DNA from 3 places in the Paenibacillus sp. N3/727 genome. Region 1 is predicted to be linked to each of the others. Evidence: riboswitches for the same ligand, from Rfam matches in the RefSeq annotation. Region 1 holds a riboswitch; each other region holds the start of a gene.
The links. Region 1 has a riboswitch for ZMP and ZTP ahead of rpiB (ribose 5-phosphate isomerase B). Riboswitches for the same ligand answer to the same signal wherever they lie in the genome.
Positions count from the first base shown of each region.

Region 2: it holds a riboswitch for ZMP and ZTP, as region 1 does, so the genes downstream of both, MNQ98_RS18395 (bifunctional 5,10-methylenetetrahydrofolate dehydrogenase/5,10-methenyltetrahydrofolate cyclohydrolase) here and rpiB (ribose 5-phosphate isomerase B) in region 1, are expected to answer to the same signal.
Region 3: it holds a riboswitch for ZMP and ZTP, as region 1 does, so the genes downstream of both, purT (phosphoribosylglycinamide formyltransferase 2) here and rpiB (ribose 5-phosphate isomerase B) in region 1, are expected to answer to the same signal.

Region 1 is NZ_CP093336.1:5,880,058-5,883,330, reverse strand. It holds gene MNQ98_RS27515 (manganese efflux pump MntP) at 1-464, shown strand, start outside; gene MNQ98_RS27510 (low molecular weight protein arginine phosphatase) at 510-1,088, shown strand; ZMP/ZTP riboswitch at 1,209-1,290, shown strand; gene rpiB (ribose 5-phosphate isomerase B) at 1,433-1,888, shown strand; gene MNQ98_RS27500 (TIGR01440 family protein) at 2,040-2,627, shown strand; gene MNQ98_RS27495 (serine hydroxymethyltransferase) at 2,687-3,273, shown strand, end outside.
Region 2 is NZ_CP093336.1:4,019,659-4,022,931, forward strand. It holds gene MNQ98_RS18390 (hypothetical protein) at 194-469, opposite strand; gene MNQ98_RS18395 (bifunctional 5,10-methylenetetrahydrofolate dehydrogenase/5,10-methenyltetrahydrofolate cyclohydrolase) at 650-1,498, opposite strand; ZMP/ZTP riboswitch at 1,569-1,646, opposite strand; gene MNQ98_RS18400 (hypothetical protein) at 1,704-1,883, opposite strand; gene MNQ98_RS18405 (MmcQ/YjbR family DNA-binding protein) at 2,016-2,378, opposite strand; gene MNQ98_RS18410 (Cof-type HAD-IIB family hydrolase) at 2,446-3,246, opposite strand.
Region 3 is NZ_CP093336.1:3,921,409-3,924,681, forward strand. It holds gene MNQ98_RS17905 (histidine phosphatase family protein) at 62-643, opposite strand; gene purT (phosphoribosylglycinamide formyltransferase 2) at 921-2,081, opposite strand; ZMP/ZTP riboswitch at 2,207-2,287, opposite strand; gene trxA (thioredoxin) at 2,347-2,658, opposite strand; gene MNQ98_RS17920 (NADPH-dependent FMN reductase) at 2,688-3,242, opposite strand; gene MNQ98_RS17925 (MerR family transcriptional regulator) at 3,235-3,273, opposite strand, start outside.

The DNA of each region.
Region 1 (3,273 bases):
GAATGAGAGGCATCCGCCTGAAACATGTCCTGATCATCAGCCTGCTGATCGCCTTTTTCCACACGCTGATGCCGCTGCTCGGGTTGCTTGCTGGCCGTTATGTTGGCGTTTTGCTCGGACAAGTTACGGGGCTCGCCGCAGGAGGCCTGCTTGTGCTGCTGGGCGGACATATGATCTGGAACTCTTTTCGCAAAGAGGAAGGTCGGCCGGTGAATCACACCACGCTGCTCGGAATGCTTCTGTTTTCGCTTAGTGTCAGTATCGACTCTTTTTCGGTAGGGGTTTCGCTTGGCATGTTCGTGAATGATACGGCGATCATTGTAACGTCTTTCGGTGTGGTCGGAGGCTTAATGTCGATTTTCGGACTGATGCTCGGTCGAAAGGCGGGTAGCAGACTCGGTGAATATGGAGAAATGACCGGCGGTGTCATTTTGCTGGCATTTGGTTTGATGTTTATATTTTGATACAATGACGGCAGTAAAAGATACACTTTCGGGGAGGTGGAGACCGTGAAAAACATATTGTTCGTCTGCACCGGCAACACCTGTCGCAGTCCTATGGCTGAAGGTATGCTGCGCAAACTCGCCAAGGGGAGAGGGATTCCGCTTGAAGTTCGTTCCGCAGGTGTTTCGGCTGCAGAAGGAATGCCAATCTCACGTCATGCTGAAGCAGTACTCCGCGATCAGCAGATTAAGGACGGCATGTCCTCCAAGCCACTGAGTATGGATCTTGTCGAGTGGGCAGATCTGATTCTGACATTGACGTTATCCCATAAACAGTATGCGATTCGTCAGTTTCCTTATGCGGCAGATAAGGTTCATACGCTAAAAGAATACGTCGAGAATGATGCGCAGGTGCTTACGGATCTGCAGGAGCAGGACAGTCTGCTGGCGTCCATGGAGATGATGAGATCCCTTGGCATTGAGCTTCAGGAGAAAGACAAGGTTCGGTTAAACGAGCTGCGTCAGCGTATTCCGAGTTTTGATATTTCCGATCCGTTTGGAGGTTCGCTGGAAGAGTATGAGGAGACAGCGGCAGAAATCCGTTCAGCGCTGTTCCGATTGCTGGACAAGCTGGAGAGAGAGTGAGTAACGTGATTTGCGGCTGTACAGTAGTTGTTATACTTGAAGTCATTTACCGATCATAATTATGAATAAATATCCGTTGCTTTTCTTTTCCGTATGTTTTAAGATGAAGGGGAAAAACACGGATTCCGGTGTAACTGGCGACGAAGTGGATGAAACCACGATGGAGCACCGGAACATACGGCCGGTCGCCTGGGCAAAGAGCAATTGGTGCACGATACACGTGCGCGGACTGCTCTTTTTTTCGTCTTTTGCTGACAATTTGGGTTATAATGAAACGAGTTGTTGTACGAGCATTTTGTAAAATGCCGATACAAAAGATGAAACATACGAGGGGGTTTTTCATTATGAAAATCGCATTGGGCACGGATCATGCAGGTATTCGTTTGAAAGAGGAAATTACGGAGGTCATTCGGAATCTCGGGCATGAGGTCGAAGACTTAGGCTGCGGCTGTTCCGACTCGGTAGATTATCCTGACTTTGCGCTTCCGGTATGTGAAAAGGTCGTATCCGGAGAAGCTGACCGTGGAATTCTGATCTGCGGAACGGGAATCGGTATGAGCATTGCGGCGAACAAGGTGCCGGGCATCCGCTGTGCGCTGACGCATGATGTATTTTCGGCAAAAGCTACCCGCGAGCATAATGACAGCAACGTGCTGGCACTTGGCGAACGAGTGGTGGGCCCCGGCCTTGCAGCAGAAATCGTCACAGCTTGGCTGACGACAGACTTCAGTCAGGGTGAGCGGCATGTTGGCAGGGTGAACAAAATCAAGGCCATTGAGGAACGCTATCTGAAAGGATAAGCTCGTACTGCAAGGATGTACGGTAACTAAAGTAACTAAAGTAACTAAAGTAACTAAGTCACTAAGTCACTAAGTAACCTAAGTAACCTAAGTAACTAAGACATCAGGCAGTTGGCTTTCAGACTATCGTATCCAAGGAGGGCTGAAACACATGACAGATTACCCGGTTGATCATGCCTTGAGAGAACAAACGGTAACGATTATGCGAGAATTGGCTGAGGCTGCAGGCCTCAGGGCAGGCAAGGTGCTGGTCGTCGGGACCAGTACAAGTGAAATCACCGGCCGCCAGATCGGTACCGGCGGTGTGCTGGAGACTGCGCAGCAGGTGCTGGACGGAATCGCAGAGGTACAGGCTGAGTTCGGTTTCGATACGGCTTACCAGTGCTGCGAACACCTGAACCGTGCACTTGTTGTAGAACGGGAACTGCTCGAGCGATTGGGACTGACGGAAGTAGCTGCAGTGCCCGTTCCTAAAGCGGGCGGATCTATGGCGTCTGCTGCTTACCGGAGCTTCCATGATCCGTGTCTGGCTGAGAGCATCTCCGCTCATGCGGGTATCGATATCGGTGAGACGATGATCGGAATGCATCTGCGCCGTGTTGCGGTGCCATTTCGGCCGAGTATCCGGTACATCGGGAAGGCTCGTGTGACAGCGGCAATGACGAGACCGAAATTGATCGGTGGAGAACGGGCTGTATATCGGATGGAGCAGGAGAATGATAGGTCGGCATGTGATTAGATGTAGTTGTGATTGATGATTAACCATATATTATTTTTTAATTTAGGGAGGATACGAATATGATGGAACATTTGCGCAAGAGTGACCCGGCAGTACTGGAAGCGATGGATTTGGAACTGAAGCGCCAACGCAGCAACATTGAACTTATCGCTTCGGAGAACATTGTTAGTGAAGCGGTCATGGAAGCAATGGGATCAGTCCTGACGAATAAATATGCAGAAGGCTATCCAGGCAAGCGCTACTATGGCGGCTGCGAGCGTGTTGATATTGTTGAGGAGCTGGCACGTGATCGTGCGAAGCAGCTGTTCGGTGCAGAGCATGCCAACGTTCAGCCTCACTCCGGTGCACAGGCGAACATGGCTGTTTATCTGGCTGCGCTGAAACCGGGCGATACAGTACTTGGTATGAACCTGGCACACGGTGGGCACTTGACGCACGGCAGTCCTGTCAATGCATCCGGCCTTCTGTATAACTTTGTAGCATATGGTGTGCAGGAAGATACCTTCCTTATCGATTATAACGAAGTGCGCAAAGCAGCCTTCAAACATCGTCCGCGTATGATTGTTGCCGGCGCAAGCGCTTATCCGCGAATTATTGATTTTGAAGCACTAGCTTCCATCGCCAACGATGTAGGTGCCTTGTTCAT
Region 2 (3,273 bases), 1.9 Mb from region 1:
ACAAATCTTTGCAATTCATTTTGGTGTTATCAGTTTATAAAATCAGGCATATTCCGGGAACCTGCTTGAGCCAAGTCTTCATTTCCGACTTTGGTCCAGTTATTTACTGGACCGTGCGATCTTTATAGGCGCCCATAAGATAAAAAAACCGTCAGCTATGCGCTGACGATTTTTATCACATTACTATTCATTGTTATAAACTTTTAAAGGCTTCAATGAATCCGGATGGGTCTTCCTTGACAGTATAAGAATAAACTCCAAGCTTCGTATGCAGGTATAAAAATCCCCCTACATCCCCCATCTGACGGAAAGACAGGTCAAACACATCTACGATGGGAAATTCACGATAATGGGTTACAATCTTATCGCGATATAAATATAACGTCCGATGATCCTCATACATCACTTGTTCCGTACTTCCAACTTCCCTTTGAATCTTATAATAGGGCTGTACAGCCAACCACTCCATATCCGCCCTCCCTATAGTTAGTTTGAGAATAGGTCGATCCATGTTCTTACCTAACATATACTAATCAGGTGCATAATATCATAGCAATCGACTGCAAAACAACTTTCAGACATTCTCATATAACAAAAACGGCTTGCCATCCTTTTACAGGACAGCAGCCGTCTTAACATGCGCTCAAACTTATGCTTTCATCGATCTTTCAGCGGCATCAACCGTATGTTTCAGCAGTGTGGCAATCGTAACAGGTCCTACTCCGCCCGGAACTGGGGTAATTGCACTAGCATGCGGGAAGCAAGCTTCATAATCGCAATCTCCGATATTTCCTTCGTTGTAACCAGCATCCATAATGACAGCACCTGGTTTAATCCAATCTCCCTGTATGAAGTTCGGTTTTCCAACCGCTGCCACCACGATATCACCTTGGGACACCAGTTGATCCAAATTTTGTGTTCTGGAATGGCAAATTGTTACCGTTGCATTCCGGTTCAGAAGCATCATAGATACCGGTTTGCCGAGGATAGGACTTCTCCCAACGACAACCGCATGTTTTCCTTCAATCGGAATGTGGTAAGCATCCATAATTGCCATAATCGCTGCAGGCGTGCAGGAAGGAAATAGAGCCTGACCAAACGCATTTTGAGCAAAACCGAGCATTGTTACACCATCTACGTCTTTTTCAATCGATATCGCTTCAAACGCGGCCCGCTCATCAATGTGATGCGGCACAGGATGCTGCAGCAAAATCCCGTGCACAGAAGGGTCGTTATTCAGCTCTTTTATTACATGGATTAACTGTTCAGTAGAAGTCATCTGATCCAATACCACACGCTTGGAGTCAATCCCCAGCCTCTTGCATGCGTTGCCCTTCATACGGACATACGTTTCCGAAGCAGGGTCATCTCCGACCAGTACCGTCGCCAGGCAAGGTGTTGTCCCTTCCTGAACCAACTTTTCCACACGCTCTTTCAATGCTTCTTTAATGCTGTTCGCCACTTGATTGCCATCCAAAATCAACGTTTCCTTGCTCATGTGATCAGCCCTTTCGACAATTTATGTTTATAGAAACACAAAGAGGTAAGGAGATCCTATGGAATCTCCTTACCTCTGCCCAGGCGTACGGCTGTTATCTATGTGCTCCCTCATGGTATTCCATGTTACGCCAGTTACACATAGTGACTTTTTCTTAATATATCACGTTTTGCTGAGGGGCGCACCTTTAATTGCAGATGAATTTTTAACCTTTTTTTCGCTTGCCAAGCCGTTCCATAACTTCCAGCGCCGCTACAAACAAAACGAACAAAATGAACAAAGAAATAGATCTTCCATAGTCAATCAGTCCGAACTGTGGCGCAACCGCTGCGGTAATTCCAACGATAACGATGCCCAGCACAGAAAATTTCCAACCTTTAAGCATAATGAATGGCTCCTCGCTGCTTCACTTCCTGATTCGTCCATTATACTATGCGTAGGGATGAAAATTACATATCTCTTTTGAACCTATGCCTAAGTTGATCAACACATCACGTCAAACATGCGATACTCTAATTCACACCGCTTCACTAATCGAATCTCGCATAGATTTGGGAAGACTCTTAAATACCAGTTCGTAGGAGTGATCAATCATGTCCTGCAAATCTGATATCGTTAAGGAGCCGTCACAGATGACCGTATTCCAATGTTTCTTGTTCAGATGATAGCCGGGCTGAACAGCAGCATGCTGTTCCCGAAGATTCTCAGCGATTACCGGATCACACTTTAATGCTATATGGGTAAACCCGTTCTCTTCAGATTTGGAGATCAGCGCATACATTTTACCCCCGACCTTTATAACGAGCGGAGCTGGACCGAACGGGTAGTCTTCTACAGCTCCTTTTTTGGTTAGACAGTATGTTATTAGATGGCTATGCATGAGATTTCTCTCCTTCATCCTTCATTTTACCTAAATATAACATGTACAAAGGATCCAGAAAACCTAGCTATACTACGGCGCTGTCAACCGACAGTAAACCGAGCTGCCGAAGTCCATGCATAATGCCGTCCTGATCGACATCCTTTGTTACATATCTGGCTACTTCCTTGACTACAGAATCCGCGTTCCCCATTGCCACACCATGGCCGACGAACTGCAGCATTTCCAGATCGTTCAGATTGTCTCCGAAAGCAATAACCTCTTCCCGCTTATAATATCCGAGATGTTGAATAAACTTCTCGATTCCAGCTGCTTTGGAACCCCCGGTCGGAATTACGTCAACGGCCACTTCATCCCACCGCACAAGTCGGAGCAGATCATTATATTCCACGATATATGCTGACTCTTCCTCTTCAGTACAAAATAGAGCCGCCTGATAAATATGTCTGCCCAAATAGTAGTCGGGATCACATTCCGGTATAGGTAATTTATGTGGGGCATAGCTGGCTTCAACGCGCTTATGGTAAGTCACATTCATTTTCGTATTTTCTTCACTAGTGTAAATGATCGGCTGGCCGATGCTTACAGCATACTCTTTAAGTGAATGTAGAACCTCTGTCGGAATTGGATTGCTATAAACCAACTTTCCCTTATAAACAACATACTGACCGTTTAAGCTGACATAAGAATCGATACCTAGCTCTTCCCGTAGCTCCTTGAACAGAAACGGTGGCCGTCCTGTCGCAATCGCAACCTCGTGTCCGTTTGCTGTTAATTCTTGAATCGCTTCCTTTGTTGACAAGGGTACCTTTTTATCATGGTCCAATAGAGTCCCGTCTATATCAAAAAAAACTAGTTTTTTGTTCATACTTATTTCCTCCTCATGATTTCGGTC
Region 3 (3,273 bases), 2.0 Mb from region 1:
CGCGCGTTGTGTTGCACGACGATGGCCAACCAATTAAAACGTTTACATATTTAACTTTGCTTTATGCGGGACTCCACAACCGCTGAACATGGCTCAGCTGATTATCTTGGAATTCCAATTTATAAATATCAGGTTTGCTTGTCCCCTTCCAAAATTCAAAGCCATAATTAGAATCGAAATAATTCAATATGATCGTCATTATATTTCCGTGGGTGCCAAGCGCGATTTTCTTGCCTTTATATTCCGAGAGCAGTCGCATAATGATCGGTATAGCCCGTTCCTGCGACTGCCTAGTTGTCTCCCCTTCAGGCATGCAATAATCTATATCGATAAAAGATTGTTCAATTCCTATTAACAGCTCCTCATCGGATACAGCTTCATTCAAAGTACCAATTGGTCTTTCAATAAGCTCGTTATACAAAATGATCTCTTTCTGTAGCAGTTCAGCAAGTGGAGCTAATGTTTCTCTTGCCCTGTTATACGAACTGGAGACGATCACATCAATTCCTTCGTCTCTTAACAGCTCTGCTACTCTTTTAGCATCGGATTTCCCTTGATCGTTCAAGCTCGCACCTCCCGAGCGCTCAAGTTCCAAAGAAAATGGAGCAATTCCATGACGAACAAAATACAGATATGTTTTCATTGTTCACCCATCCCCCAATTTTTTAAGTAATAATAACTTAATATACTTGTTAGTTGAAGAGATTGTAAAGTCTTAAAAGAGCTGTGCAAGTGTCGGAGATTACAACACTCACACAGCTCTATCTCAACCATAGCATTTCATTTAACTTGTCACTCTTTGACAGGATGATAGGTGAGAACAACGACCCCCGAACTAAAGTCTTCAACGTCCATTGTGGATCTTCCATGACACGGTCAAGAGAAACGAACTCCGATACTTTTCAAAAAACCTCGTATAGTTAAGATTCTACAACAGCAAGCTCATCGAGTGCCAATTTCGCCTGTCTCCGTGCATTTTCAACCGAATCGGACGTTGATAAAGCGACCGCCATTCTCCGACCTGCCTTTGTAACCGGCTTGCCAAATACACGAACCTGCGTGTTCGGGACCGATAATGCCTTCTCCACACCGGTAATACGATAGTGTTCGAGTTCAAGGCTTGCTTTCAATGGACGGCTGGCTCCCGGCGTCATAAGTACGATTTCAGGGATTGGATAACCGAGGATTGCCCGAACGTGTAGTGCAAATTCAGAAAGATTTTGCGTTACAAGTGTCACGAGTCCAGTATCATGCGGCCGCGGAGAAACTTCGCTGAAATAAACTTTATCCTCCGTTAAAAAGAGTTCAACACCAAACAGACCATATCCGCCTAGTTCGTCTGTTATGGCTCCAGCAATATGCTTTGCTTCTTTAATCTGATCCTCTGTCATATCATGCGGCTGCCAGGACTCAATGTAATCCCCGTTTTCCTGAATATGTCCGATTGGTGCGCAGAAGCTTGTTCCACTTATGGAACGAACCGTAAGCAGCGTGATTTCAGACTCAAAGCGGATGAACTCTTCAATAATAACCCGCCCGTTCTGAACCCGGCCACCTTCCATTGCTACGTTCCAGCACTGTTCAATGTCCTTCTCTTCACGGCAAACACTTTGTCCTTTTCCTGAAGAACTCATCAGAGGTTTGATAACGCAAGGATACCCCATCTCCTTTACCGCTTGAACAAACTGATCATACGTGTCAGCAAATTTATAACCGGCTGTTGGCAGGCCCAGTTTCTCTGATGCAAGACGTCTAATCCCTTCCCGATCCATCGTCAGCTTCGCAGCGCGGGCTGTTGGAATGACCCGATGGCCTTCTTCCTCCAGTTTTAAAAGCTCTGAAGTCGCTAATGCTTCAATCTCGGGTACAATAAGATCCGGGTTTTCCTGTTTGATAATTTCCCGCAACCGCTCACCATCCAGCATATCGATCACATAATGACGGTGGGCTACCTGCATGGCAGGTGCATGAGCGTAACGATCAACCGCTACCGTCTCAACTCCCAGACGCTGAGCTTCGATCAAAACTTCCTTACCTAGTTCTCCCGAACCGAGCAGCATTATTTTCTTAGTTTGCAACATTGGCATATCCCCCATTTTACCGCTCATAGCGGTAGTTTTATTCTTGCGAGATAAAGATGCAGTTCACTCCGAAGTCTATGCTCTCTTATCTCAAAAATAAAAGAGGCAAGGAGAAAGAAACTCCTTACCTCTGCCCAGGCGTACGGCCGCTGCCATTCATGTGCTCCCTCATGGTTACCCATGTTCCGCCAGTCACACATAAGCATTTCATTTGTCACGTAAATCATACTGAAATCTTCGCCTATTTGCAACATGAAGGGGTACTTTATTGGTGAGTTTGGATTTTGCCTATAATGGAATTTTTCCGCTGCAAGCCAACTAGTTTTTCCACCGGTTGGCCGTTTTTAATTAGAATCAGTGTCGGAAGACCCATCACGCCATACTTAGAAGCGAGCTCGGGCTCTTCATCTGCATTCACTTTACCGATGAGTATAGAATCTTGTAGTTCGACGGAAAGCTCTTCCACAATGGGAAGCTGCATTTTACAAGGTCCGCACCAAGGTGCCCAAAATTGAACCAGCGTTAAACCTTTGTCGATGAGTTCTGAAAAATTCTCTTTTGTCATTGTCTCAAGCATTCTGCTATCCCCTTTGTAAATAAAATTGTTTATAACTCGGTATTCAAAGCTTTTTCCAGAGCATGAAGCACTGCTGTTATTTCCTTTGCCAAATCATTGTCCGTGATGTCTCCCGCTGCATTCATTTTCAAACTTATTTGTGGAATACACATCGTTCCCCCAGAGACTATATGTGCATTCAACATATTCAGAGTCATTAAAAGTGACGCATGAGCATTTTCACCACCTGCTGGATGTGGTGAGGCACTCAACACACCAGTAGGTTTGTTATACAACTCTCCTGATGACACCGTCCAGTCGATTGCGTTCTTAAGAACGCCTGGTACTCCGCTTGCATATTCCGGTGTGCTAATTAACACGCCATCTACGGACATAAGTTGGTTCCGGAAAGCGATAACGGCTTCCGGTGCTTCCTCTCCGTCAATTTCGGGATTGAAATGCGGAAGATCACCTAATCTATCGAAAATCGTGAGGTTAATATGTTTAGGTGCCAACGCCGCAGCTGCTCGTAACAGATTTGTATTAGAAGAACGGTTACGGAGACTTCCGGATATACCTAAAATGTGAATCATTGGTTCATTCATCGTTGCATCCCACTTTCCAGGAATTGATTTT